2 linked regions of the Chroococcidiopsis sp. TS-821 genome follow. The protein of the gene in region 2 binds, or shares a complex with, the protein of the main gene of each other region. Links are inferred from orthologs where the notes say so. Each region holds a gene or a part of one and is shown on either strand. Other genes may lie near its edges.

What was found.
Region 1: the proteins of secA (region 2) and secY are in contact, whole or in part, in a crystal structure (PDB 3DIN), measured with the Thermotoga maritima proteins. The link is inferred for Chroococcidiopsis sp. TS-821 from one-to-one orthologs. Residues at the interface, in WP_004082002.1 of Thermotoga maritima: Glu261, Ala262, Arg263, Lys300, Ala301, Arg302, Thr303, Ile304, Ile305, Leu323, Tyr324, Asp325, Pro326, Val329, Ser330, Tyr333, Ile336, Lys340, Phe345, Val349, Glu363, Phe364, Tyr374, Ser375, Gly376, Gly377, Glu393, Ile395, Thr482, Ser483; in WP_004081795.1 of Thermotoga maritima: Glu108, Gly109, Glu110, Glu111, Ala236, Glu237, Arg238, Arg239, Ile240, Thr241, Ile242, Gln243, Tyr244, Ala245, Arg246, Arg247, Val248, Thr249, Gly250, Arg251, Arg252, Val253, Tyr254, Gly256, Ala257, Ser258, Thr259, Tyr260, Leu261, Pro262.

The regions. Positions count from the first base shown.
Region 1 is NZ_MVDI01000001.1:611,490-617,140, forward strand. What follows is about bases 1-2,969. They hold secY (preprotein translocase subunit SecY), read right to left. Parts: upstream 2,158-2,969; coding sequence 844-2,157; downstream 1-843. Other genes in these bases: infA (translation initiation factor IF-1), read right to left, coding at 1-63; B1A85_RS02900 (adenylate kinase), read right to left, coding at 287-844; rplO (50S ribosomal protein L15), read right to left, coding at 2,230-2,682; rpsE (30S ribosomal protein S5), read right to left, coding at 2,718-2,969. Outside these bases: more of rpsE, read right to left, coding at 2,970-3,245; rplR (50S ribosomal protein L18), read right to left, coding at 3,306-3,668; rplF (50S ribosomal protein L6), read right to left, coding at 3,668-4,207; rpsH (30S ribosomal protein S8), read right to left, coding at 4,355-4,756; rplE (50S ribosomal protein L5), read right to left, coding at 4,776-5,321; rplX (50S ribosomal protein L24), read right to left, coding at 5,375-5,651. UniProt on the Escherichia coli protein: The central subunit of the protein translocation channel SecYEG. Consists of two halves formed by TMs 1-5 and 6-10.
Region 2 is NZ_MVDI01000008.1:28,105-34,148, reverse strand. Bases 1,924-5,285 are described here. They hold secA (preprotein translocase subunit SecA), read left to right. Parts: upstream 1,924-2,289; coding sequence 2,290-5,085; downstream 5,086-5,285. Other genes in these bases: B1A85_RS17885 (aspartate/glutamate racemase family protein), read left to right, coding at 5,181-5,285; B1A85_RS17895 (hypothetical protein), read left to right, coding at 1,924-2,058. Outside these bases: B1A85_RS17910 (MoxR family ATPase), read left to right, coding at 1-433; B1A85_RS24015 (hypothetical protein), read left to right, coding at 762-917; B1A85_RS17900 (diheme cytochrome C), read left to right, coding at 1,093-1,632; more of B1A85_RS17895, read left to right, coding at 1,687-1,923; more of B1A85_RS17885, read left to right, coding at 5,286-5,924; B1A85_RS24010 (hypothetical protein), read left to right, coding at 5,932-6,044. UniProt on the Escherichia coli protein: Required for protein export, interacts with the SecYEG preprotein conducting channel.

The sequences.
Region 1 (5,651 bases), on a different replicon or contig from region 2:
CATCGCATTAGGCAATGACTCGGTGACTGTGCCTTCCATCTCAATTAAATCTTGTTTAGACAATTTAAACGTTCCTCAACTCAACATGCTGCTGTAAATTAAAGCAGCCGCTCGTCTGATTGCGAGCAATGAAAGACGATTGTTAAAACCTTCCAGCTTATCATTAATATATTTTATTAAAATTCGCTGGAAATTTGAGATATCAAACCAGAAGGTGGCAGAAAGCGGTAACACTCGATCGTGGATGTATTACTGCCAGCTGCCATAAAGTTCAAGATAACTTTCTTTAAGAATCAATTACATTGAGCAATTCCGCGGTCACTTCCTCCAAAGATTGATTACCATTAACAGAGACAAGTTGCTGGCGATCGCGGTAAAAGTCGATTAATGGAGCTGTTTGCTCGCGGTATACTTCTAAACGCCGACGAATCACTTCTTCGTTATCGTCTGCGCGACCGCGTCCTAAAAGCCTTGCTATTAGTACATCGTCCGGTACTTCTAAATTAATCACCCGAACGTCTTGATGAATTTGCTTTTGTTGTAGCAGTTCATCCAAAAAGAAGGCTTGACTCACCTTGCGGGGAAATCCATCTAGAATCCAGCCATCTTGAGCATCGGGTTCATCGAGGCGTTCCTCAACCAAGTCATTGACTAATTGATCGGGAACTAGTTCACCCCGCGAGACATAATCTTGCGCCCTGACACCCAAAGGTGTTTGCTTTTGCATTGCTTGGCGCAAAATATCGCCAGTGGAAACATGAGGAATATTCCTGTGATGAGCCAAGGTTTGAGCTTGAGTACCTTTACCCGCACCTGGCGCTCCCAGGAAAATCAATCGCGTCACTATTGTTTCACCATTCCTTCATAACGTTGGGAAATCACGTAAGTTTGAATTTGCTTTGCTGTGTCAATAGCAACACCAACTAGAATGAGCAAAGACGTTGCGCCTAAACCTTGGAAAGTACGAACTTGAGTTGCACTTTCCACGGCAGTTGGAATAATGGCTACCAAACCTAGAAAGATGGCGCCTAAAAAAGTTAAACGGTTCAAGACACGCTCGACATACTCACTTGTAGCTCTGCCAGGGCGAATTCCTGGAATTGTAGCACCCATTTTCTTCAAGTTTTGCGCTAAATCGACTGGATTAACGATTAATGTCGCGTAGAAGTAGCTGAAGAACAGAATTAAAACAAGGTAAGCGAGTGCGTAAATCCAAGGAGTAGGACCGCTAGGGTTCAGATAATTGGCAATTCTCAACAGAAATTCATTGCGGGTAAAACTTGCCAAAGAAGCGGGCAAAATCAGGACGGCAGAAGCAAAAATGATAGGCATAACGCCGCCTTGGTTGAGGCGCAAGGGTAAGTAGCTACGTTGTTCTTGGAAAAAGCGTCGACCAACTTGTCTGCGTGCAGAAATAATCGGGATACGGCGGGTTCCTTCTTGAACGAAGACAATACCGACGATCATAGCGAGGAAGACCAATAGCAGAACAACGACGCCGCCGACAGCTTCTCTGCTACCCGTTTGTGCAAATGCGATCGTGTCTCCTAAGGCTCTAGGAAGTGAAGCGACGATGTTGACAAAAATCAAAAGAGATGCTCCATTACCAACGCCGCGTTCGGTAATTAATTCCGACGCCCACATGATGAACATGGAACCAGCCGTAAGTGCGATCGCTGTCTCGGCGACAAAGACAGGACCTGGGTTGAATGCATAGGGTTGTAGCCAAAAAGCCGCAATAAAAATACTTTGGAGAATTGCCCAACCTAAAGCCACATAACGGGTAATTTGGGAAATTTTCCGCCGTCCGGCTTCACCTTCATTTTTCTGAAGATTTTCTAAAGCTGGGATAGCAGCGGTCAACAATTGGATGATAATAGAAGCATTAATGTACGGCAAAATTCCTAGAGCAAAGACTCCCAGCGTTGAAAGTCCGCCTCCAGAAAAAATATCTAAGAAACCAAATAAGGCATTGTTGCCAGCTTGACTTGCTTGGGCAAATAAAGCGCGATTAATTCCCGGAACAGGTAAAAAGACGCCAAGACGCGCCAAAATCAAAATACCAATGGTCACAAGCAGTCGCCTTCGCAAACCAGCTGCTTGTGCCATCTGCATAAAAGTCTCTTGTGCCGTTGGGGCTTTGTCTCTGCTAATCATAAAGAGGTACCTTTTTTGTAATCCGGCTGGGGTTGTTTAAGGTACTCGTCTACCAGAAAACAGGGTTTCACTTTATTTGGAATCGAGAACTTCACAATTTCCACCAGCTGCTGTGATTTTCTCACGCGCCTGCTTAGTGAAAGCTGCAGCTTGGACTCGCAAGGGAACATTAATTTCCCCGTTTCCCAAAATTTTTAACGGTCCCTGTACAGCAGTAAGAATACCGGCTTCGCGTAACGAAGCTAGATTGACTTCTGTGTTAGCCGGAAGTGATGCCAGCTTTTCTACATTGATCGTAGTGTACCGCTTACGATTAACGATCGGAAAGCCTTTGAGTTTGGGAATGCGTCGATACAAAGGTTGTTGACCACCTTCAAAGCCTGGTCTGGTACTGCTACCAGAACGAGCTTTTTGCCCGCGCATACCTAGACCAGCACTTGCTCCTTGACCTGCCGAAATACCGCGACCAACACGACGGCGGCGTTTTTTTGAGCCTGCTTGAGGCTTAGGATCAGTTAGTCTCATTGACTTGATACTCGTTTTGAGTTGGACAAAATGGATTAAGCGTAGAGGTTTTCAATTGGAATGCCACGCTCTTCTGCAACTTCGGAAAAAGTCCGAAGAGTTGATAGTGCGTTAACCGCTGCGCGAGCGTTGTTGAGTGGGTTATTCGAACCAAGTTGCTTGGCTAGTACATTGCGCACGCCAGCAAGTTCTAGCACAGTACGTACTGCACCACCTGCAATTACACCTGTTCCAGGGGCTGCTGGGCGCATGATGACTTTTGCACCACCACCACTACCGTTGATAGGGTGGGGAATCGAGTTGGAATTGGTGAGAGGAACATCGATGAGATGCTTTTTACCATCGGCGACACCTTTTTTTACCGCACCAATGACATCTCCCGCTTTACCCACGCCAATACCGACTTGACCGCGCTCGTTACCAACTGCGACAACTGCACGAAAGCTGAGTTTCTTACCACCTTTTACTACCTTGCTGACACGGCGAATTTGAATCACTCGCTCTTGCCAGTTAGTTTCTTTTTCTTTTACACGGTTACTTTTACGACGACCACCAGTTGCCATAGTTTGTATCCTTTTAAAATATTTTTATGCTCTGTTGCTAATTGTTAGCGACTGGCACAATTAAAAATCTAATCCTGCTTCGCGCGCCGCTTCAGCCAGGGCTTTGACGCGACCGTGATACAAGTTTCCTCCGCGGTCAAACACAACTTTAGAGATGCCTTTTGCGAGCGATCGCTGCGCAATTAATTTTCCAACCTCAGTAGAGGCTTCGCAAGTTGCGCCAGATTTCAACGATTGCTTCAAAGTTGGCTCTAGCGACGAAGCCGCAACAAGTGTGTGGTGTTGTGTATCGTCAATCACCTGCGCGTAGATATGTTGGTGCGAACGAAACACAGCTAAACGAGGACGTTCTGGGGAACCGCTGACTTTTCCTCGAATGCGGCGATGTCGAATTTTTTTCGATTCTCTCCGATCTAATTTCATTACTTCTTACCTGCCTTACCAGCTTTACGTCTGACAAATTCACCAGCGTAGCGAATGCCTTTACCTTTATATGGTTCGGGCGGGCGAACATCGCGAATTTTTGCCGCCGTATTGCCTACCAGTTCTTTATCGAAACCGCTAACAATGACGTTCGTATTGTTTTCTACAGCAAGTTGAATTCCTTCCGGTGGTTCGATTTGTACTGGATGGCTGTATCCTACGTTAAGTGTTAGATTGCGACCTTGAACCGCGGCACGATAGCCGACTCCTTGAATTTCTAGCCGACGTTGAAATCCTTGTGAGACACCATCAACCATATTAGCGACCAGCGTGCGCGATAAACCATGCATCTGGCGGGCTATCCGCGAGTCGTCTTTTCTTTTAACTAGCAGCGTATCGCCTTCTTGCTCAATGGTGACTGCAGAAGGCAGTTCGCGCGAAAGTTCGCCTTTTGGTCCTTTAACTGTAACTTGTGACCCGTCAATCGTAACTTGTACTTTGGCGGGGATTGTAATTGGGCGCTTACCGATTCGAGACATGACTTATGATGTATTCCTAATCAACTAGCTACTAACTAAACGGGCATAATTAAAAATCACACCTTTCGGTTGTTGGGCAATAGGTAATGATGATGACCAATAACCAGTTACCAGCCTTGAAGTTACGTTCTTGCTCAGCTAGTTGTTTCACCAAACATAGCAAAGCACTTCACCGCCTAAGCCTTGACGTCGGGCTTCGCGATCGGTCATGATGCCGCTAGAAGTCGAAATAATCGCAATACCGATGCCACCGAGTACGCGTGGTAACTCTTTGCGGTTCGAGTAAACGCGTAAACCTGGTTTGCTAATGCGCTTTAACGCAGTAATTAAAGGCTGGCGATTTTTACCTTTGTATTTGAGCGAGATAACTAAGTTACGTTTTACGCCTTCGCCTACCTCTTCAAAATCGGCGATAAACCCTTCGTCTTTTAATACTTGAGCAATGCTGCGGGTCATCTTTGTGGCTGGTATCTGTGTTGTCTGATGCCGCGCCATATTAGCATTGCGGATGCGCGTCAGCATATCTGCAATTGTGTCGTTAGCCGCCATCGTTTCCTCTTAATAAACTTTATTGATCCCGGAAAGGCATTCCCATTGCTGTGAGTAATGCGCGACCCTCTTCATCGTTTTTTGCTGTTGTGATAATGGAAATATCCATGCCTCGGATTTGGTCGATGCTGTCGTAATCAACTTCTGGAAAGATAAGTTGTTCGCGAACTCCAAGGGTGTAGTTACCACGTCCATCAAAGCTTTTGGGGCTGATGCCGCGAAAGTCGCGAATTCGCGGTAACGCCAAGTTAACGAGTCGATCGACAAAGGCATACATGCGTTCGCCGCGCAATGTTACCATCAGTCCCACAGGCATACCTTGGCGAATTTTGAAGCCAGCGATCGCTTTTTTGGCGCGCGTCACAACAGGTTTTTGTCCTGTAATTGTGGCAATCTCGTTAATCGACGATTCGAGGGCTTTTGCGTTTTGTGCAGCTTCGCCCAAACCTCGGTTAACTGTGACTTTTACAAGCTTTGGCACCTGATGGATATTCGTGTACTGAAATTGCTCCATCAGTTGCGGGACTATCTTTTCTTGATATAGGGTTTTGAGTCGTGCTGTCATAGTTTTTACTTTTACTTCTTCCTGGTCTTGGTCAGGAATAATTAGCTTTTAAGCTATTTATCAAGAATTTCACCTGTTTTTTTAAGCATTCGGACTTTACGACCTTGCTCGTTAAAGGTGTAGCAAACGCGACTGGCAATGTTTTGCTTCGTCGAGTAGAGCATGACATTAGAACTGTGAATCGGAGCTTCTGAAGTTACGATTCGACCAGATTCACCTTCTTGGGTTGGTTTGACGTGTTTGGTTTTGACATTCACGCCTTTGACGATCACTTTGCTTAATTTAGGATACGTCTTGAGAACTTCGCCGACTTTACCTTTGTCGCTACCT
Region 2 (6,044 bases):
AATGGATCGCTTTATTTTATCGTTGAGTTTGGGTTATCCAAGCGAAACCGAAGAATTAGCTATGCTGCAACGGTTGCAAGAAGGCGTTACCGTAGCTGATTTACAACCTTGTATTACACTTGCAGAAGTTGCTGAATTACGCCGCAGTTGTGCGGCTGTCAAAGTTGAAAAATCGTTACAACGCTACATTCTCGATCTTGTCCGCGCTACGCGCGAGTCGGAAGAAATTATGCTAGGCGTGAGTCCGCGCGGTACGGTAGCATTACACAAAGCAACACAAGCACTCGCTTTTTTGTGCGATCGCAACTACGCGATTCCTGATGATGTTAAGTATTTAGCACCTTACGTCTTGTGTCATCGCCTGATTCCTGCTGGCGGACATAAAGCTAAATCTATCGTAGAAAGGCTATTGCGATCGGTTCCCATTCCCTAAATCCCTAAATAAAGTCAAAGTCGAAGACGTTCAAGGTGATATGCGATCGCTTCCTTGGACAGAACACTTTGATTGCATTATTAACTGGTTCACCGCCTTCGGCTACTTTGACGATCGAGACAATCGTCGGGTGTTAGCAGAAGCCTACCGCACGCTCAAACCAGGTGATAAGTTGTTAATAGAATTGCAAAGCTTGTACCGAATTTTAAAAGAATTTCGCGCTAATTCTGTTACAGATTGCAACAATAATTATTTGATTGATCGCACTCGATTTGATGTGTTTACCAATTGAACATACACTGAGCGTACTGTCATTTGGGATGGACAAGTGTGGCAGATAAATTACTTTGTACGTCACTTGACTTTTACTAAATTACACGATTGGTTATTACAAATTGGTTTTCGAGAAATACAAGCTTATGGAAATGACGGTAAACTACTGACACTCGATAGCTGCCGCATGATTGTACTAGCAATTAAGTAAGCTTCTGAGGAATTATAGTTGAGACATTACACTTTTTGATATTAGGTAATAGATCATCAAAATGCAGTGAGTATTTAGCCATTACTAACTATGGCAAAGGTCATAATAACCCTGGTTTTAACTTTGACCTTTGACCCCTACTATTTACGTGTTGAGGAAGTGTTCGAGAGATATGATGCAACCACGCACTAAAACGCAGAAGCGATCGCATTTTGTTCTTGTTTCAGTCCTTTTGCTATGGAGTGTCACAATGGGTTGGGGGCTAGCACTTGCTACCAATGCCCAACCTTCTCCTGAAGCGAATACAACGACAGAAGAAATTGGCACTGTCGATATTGTGCCACCACGCTATCAATTAGGACAAGAGCTTTATTTAGAAAATTGTGCAACTTGTCATATTGCTTTACCACCCGCAGTCATGCCAACGCAAACTTGGCAAAGATTATTACAAGATCCACAACACTACGGCGTCACGCTTCCTCAACTCGTCGATCCCACACGCTTGCTAATTTGGAACTATCTGCGCAATTTCTCGCGCCCTTTACTCAAAGAAGAAACGACACCGTATCGTCTGGGAGAATCGCGTTACTTTAAAGCGTTACATCCTAATGTGACACTACCTCGTCCTGTCGATGTAGGTGGCTGCGTGAGTTGCCATCCTGGTGCAACAGAATACAATTTCCGTCGTCTATCACCTGAGTGGGAAACACAGTAAGAAATATGCCCCAAAATTTAAAAAGGTTATGAGGAGTGTCAAAACGTGAAACGAATTAAAGAAATTTTAGCGGCTTCAGCTTTGGTAGTATTAGCTGCACCGCACCCAGTCAACGCACAAATTATTCCTCAACCGTGGGTTTCGGTTGGTGGTAGGGAAGGGGATGTAACTTTTTCAGTAGGAGCAAGAGCATTCGATTTTGGTGTAGAACTAGGAAGAGGACCAAATGGTGCTTCTGGCGTCGATGTCCTTAGATTTTTGAGTTTGCCCGTGATATCTCCTTACGTTGGAATTGGGCTCTATTCTGAGGATCAGGGTATTGCGTTATCGGGTGGTTTACAGGTGAATACAGCGAATAACCTTGTTGTCGGTGTAGGCTATAACTCAGTTAGAGGGGTAAATGGTCAAGTAGGAATCCGATTCTAATTGCAGGGCGATCCACACCTCGATCGCCGCCCTAGCTTGAAGCAAGGTGATACGATGGATATAGTCTAAACTTGGAGCATCTAGCCAAGAGCGACTGCGATTATGTTTGAGTTTCTAGGAATGCTTCACTTGTAGACATGTATTTAATTAAAATCAAGTGCTTGCAGCATACTAAACTCAATATTTAAGCTCAAAAATAAGAATAATTCCTAAAGTTTCCCGAACCCTACCATGCTGAAAAACTTGCTGGGCGATCCTAACGCTCGTAAGCTCAAAAAATTCCAGCCTTACGTTACAGACATCAATCTTCTTGAAGAAGATATTCAAGCGCTTTCCGATCAGCAACTTAGTAGCAAAACAGCGGAGTTTAAGCAGCGGTTGGATAAAGGCGAAACCTTGGACGATCTGCTTCCAGAAGCCTTCGCGGTTGTGCGAGAAGCTGGAAGGCGCGTATTAGGAATGCGCCACTTTGATGTTCAACTTCTCGGTGGTGTGATCCTGCATCAAGGACAAATCGCCGAAATGAAAACCGGTGAAGGTAAAACGCTGGTAGCAACGCTTCCTGCCTATCTCAACGCGCTTTCGGGCAAGGGAGTACACATTGTTACGGTCAATGACTACCTAGCACGCCGTGACGCAGAATGGATGGGGCAAATCCATCGCTTTTTAGGGCTGAGTGTGGGGCTAATTCAGCAAGGCATGGGACCATCCGAGCGCAAGAAAAACTATGATTGCGACATCACCTATGTCACGAATAGCGAAGTAGGCTTTGACTACTTGCGCGATAACATGGCTTCCTCGATTCAAGAAGTCGTACAGCGCCCGTTTAATTACTGTATTATTGACGAAGTTGATTCGATTCTCATTGACGAAGCGCGGACGCCGTTAATCATTTCTGGACAAGTCGAACGCCCCACAGAAAAGTATCTACAAGCTGCGCAAGTTGCCGCCGCGTTAAAAAAAGACGAACACTATGAAGTCGATGAGAAAGCTCGCAACGTCATTCTCACCGACGAAGGTTTCGCAGCAGCAGAAGAAATGCTGCAAGTCAAGGATTTGTACGATCCTAACGATCCTTGGGCACACTACATCTTTAATGCACTCAAAGCTAAGGAACTGTTCGTCAAAGACGTCAATTATATCGTCCGTAACGGCGAAGTTGTAATCGTAGATGAGTTTACAGGTCGAGTTCTGCCAGGAAGGAGGTGGAGCGATGGACTCCATCAAGCTATTGAAGCGCAAGAAAGAGTCGAAATTCAGCCAGAAACGCAAACCTTAGCAACGATTACTTATCAAAACTTGTTTTTGCTATATCCCAAGTTAGCAGGGATGACTGGAACAGCTAAAACCGAGGAAGCAGAATTTGAGCGAATTTATAAGCTAGAAGTTACGATTATTCCTACGAATCGTCCTACCAAACGTCAAGACTTGTCTGACATGGTGTACAAGACGGAGGAAGGAAAGTGGCGAGCGGTTGCCGAAGAATGTGCTGCAATGCACGAAATTGGTCGCCCCGTATTGGTAGGAACGACTAGTGTCGAAAAATCTGAATACCTCAGTGCTTTACTCACGCAACGTAATGTACCGCACAATCTGCTCAATGCCCGCCCTGAAAACGTAGAACGCGAATCAGAAATTATCGCCCAAGCAGGACGTAAAGGCGCGGTAACAATTGCAACAAACATGGCTGGTCGCGGAACCGATATTATCTTGGGCGGTAATGCGGATTATATGGCGCGACTCAAGCTGCGCGAATACTTTATGCCCCGCATTGTTTTACCAGAAGATGAAGATGTCTTTGCAGTAGAAAGGGCATCAGGACTACCAGCGTCGAGTAGCAGTAGCGGTCAAGGTTTTGTTCCTGGTAAGAAAGTCAAAACGTGGAAAGCCTCACCGCAAATTTTCCCTACGCAGCTATCGCGCGAGTTAGAGCAACAACTTAAAGCCGCTGTAGAATTTGCTGTCCGCGAATACGGCGAACGGAGTTTACCTGAACTCGAAGCAGAAGATAAGGTTGCAGTTGCCGCAGAAAAAGCACCAACAGACGATCCGGTAATTCAGAAGCTACGGGAAGTTTATAACGCATTGCTGCGCGAATACGAAAAATTTACGTCGCGCGAACACGACGAAGTTGTTCAGCTTGGTGGTTTACACGTCATTGGCACTGAACGTCACGAATCGCGACGCATTGATAACCAATTACGCGGACGCGCTGGAAGACAAGGCGACCCTGGTTCGACACGCTTTTTCTTGAGTTTGCAAGACAACTTATTACGGATTTTTGGCGGCGATCGCGTTGCAGGATTGATGACGGCGTTCCAAGTCGAAGAAGATATGCCGATTGAGTCTAAAATGTTGACTCGCAGTTTAGAAGGCGCGCAAAAGAAAGTCGAAACTTATTACTACGATATTCGCAAGCAGGTGTTTGAGTACGACGAGGTGATGAATAACCAACGTCGGGCAATTTACGCCGAACGTCGTCGCGTTCTCGAAGGTCTTGACTTGAAAGAATTGGTGATTAAGTACGCTGAAAAAACGATGGATGAAATCGTGGATTACTACATCAACCCCGATTTGCCATCAGAAGAGTGGGATCTGCCAAATTTGGTGAGTAAAGTTAAAGAATTTGTCTATCTCCTGGCTGATTTAGAACCAAATCAGATGGAAGATCTCTCGGTTGGCGAAATTAAAACCTTCCTGCACGAGCAAGTGAGAATTGCGTATGATGTCAAAGAAGCGCAAGTCGATCAAATTCAGCCAGGCTTGATGCGCCAAGCTGAGCGATTCTTTATCTTGCAGCAAATTGATACACTATGGCGCGAGCACTTACAACAAATGGATGCGTTGCGCGAATCAGTAGGGTTACGCGGTTACGGTCAAAAAGACCCGCTGATTGAGTACAAGAGCGAAGGATATGAGTTGTTCTTGGATATGATGACTAATATTCGTCGTAATGTGGTATACTCTCTATTCCAATTCCAGCCGCAGGTTCAACCAGCCGTGCAAGCACCATCAGGAATGGTTTAAACCCATGTCCGCAATTACATAAGCTTCGGTTAGACCGCTTCGGCGGTCTTCTTTTGTATGGGTGTGGCTGTCGTGATTGAGGTATGCTAGGAGCTATGAAGATCAAAGTCATCAATCCTAACACCACTGCTAGCATGACGCAAAAGATTGCCAAGGCGGCGATCGCGGTGGCGAGTCCTAGAACTGAAATTATTGCGTGTAACCCTGAGATGGGACCTGTTTCGATTGAAGGACACTACGATGAAGCGCTGAGTGTTGTTGGCATTCTTGAAGAAATTAAAAAAGGAGAAGCCGCAGGTGTTGATGGTTATGTAATTGCTTGCTTCGGCGATCCTGGGTTACTCGCTGCACGGGAATTGGCAAAAGGTCCCGTTTTAGGAATTGCAGAAGCGGCTATGCACGCTGCGAGTTTAATCGCGACTGGATTTTCAATTGTGACGACGTTGAGTCGCACGCGGATAATTGCTCAACATTTAGTTGCAAATTACGGGATGACGCATTTTTGTCGCAAAATTCGCGCGATTGATTTACCTGTACTTGAACTTGAGGATGAAAATTCTCATGCACGAAAAACGATTTTAGCCGAATGTCGTCAAGCTTTGGCGGAAGATGGGGCAGGTGCGATCGTTTTAGGGTGTAGTGGGATGGCTGATTTATCAACGCAATTAAGTCAAGAATTAGGAGTTCCGGTTATTGATGGCGTGAGTGTCGCGGTTAAGTTTGTTGAAGCTTTGGTCAGTTTAGGCTTGAATACGAGTAAGAAGGGCGATTTAGCTTATCCTATTGCTAAGCCATATTCTGGAATGCTTCATGCTTTTGCTGTTGAGCATCAAGAATGAATCGTGGATGTCTTACCGGCGCTCAGCTGGCTCAACGCAGACACCTCCAATGCAGCCACTTTTACGACTACAGAACCAACAACTTTACAATCAACTTCGGCGACAAGCACTTGGTAAGAC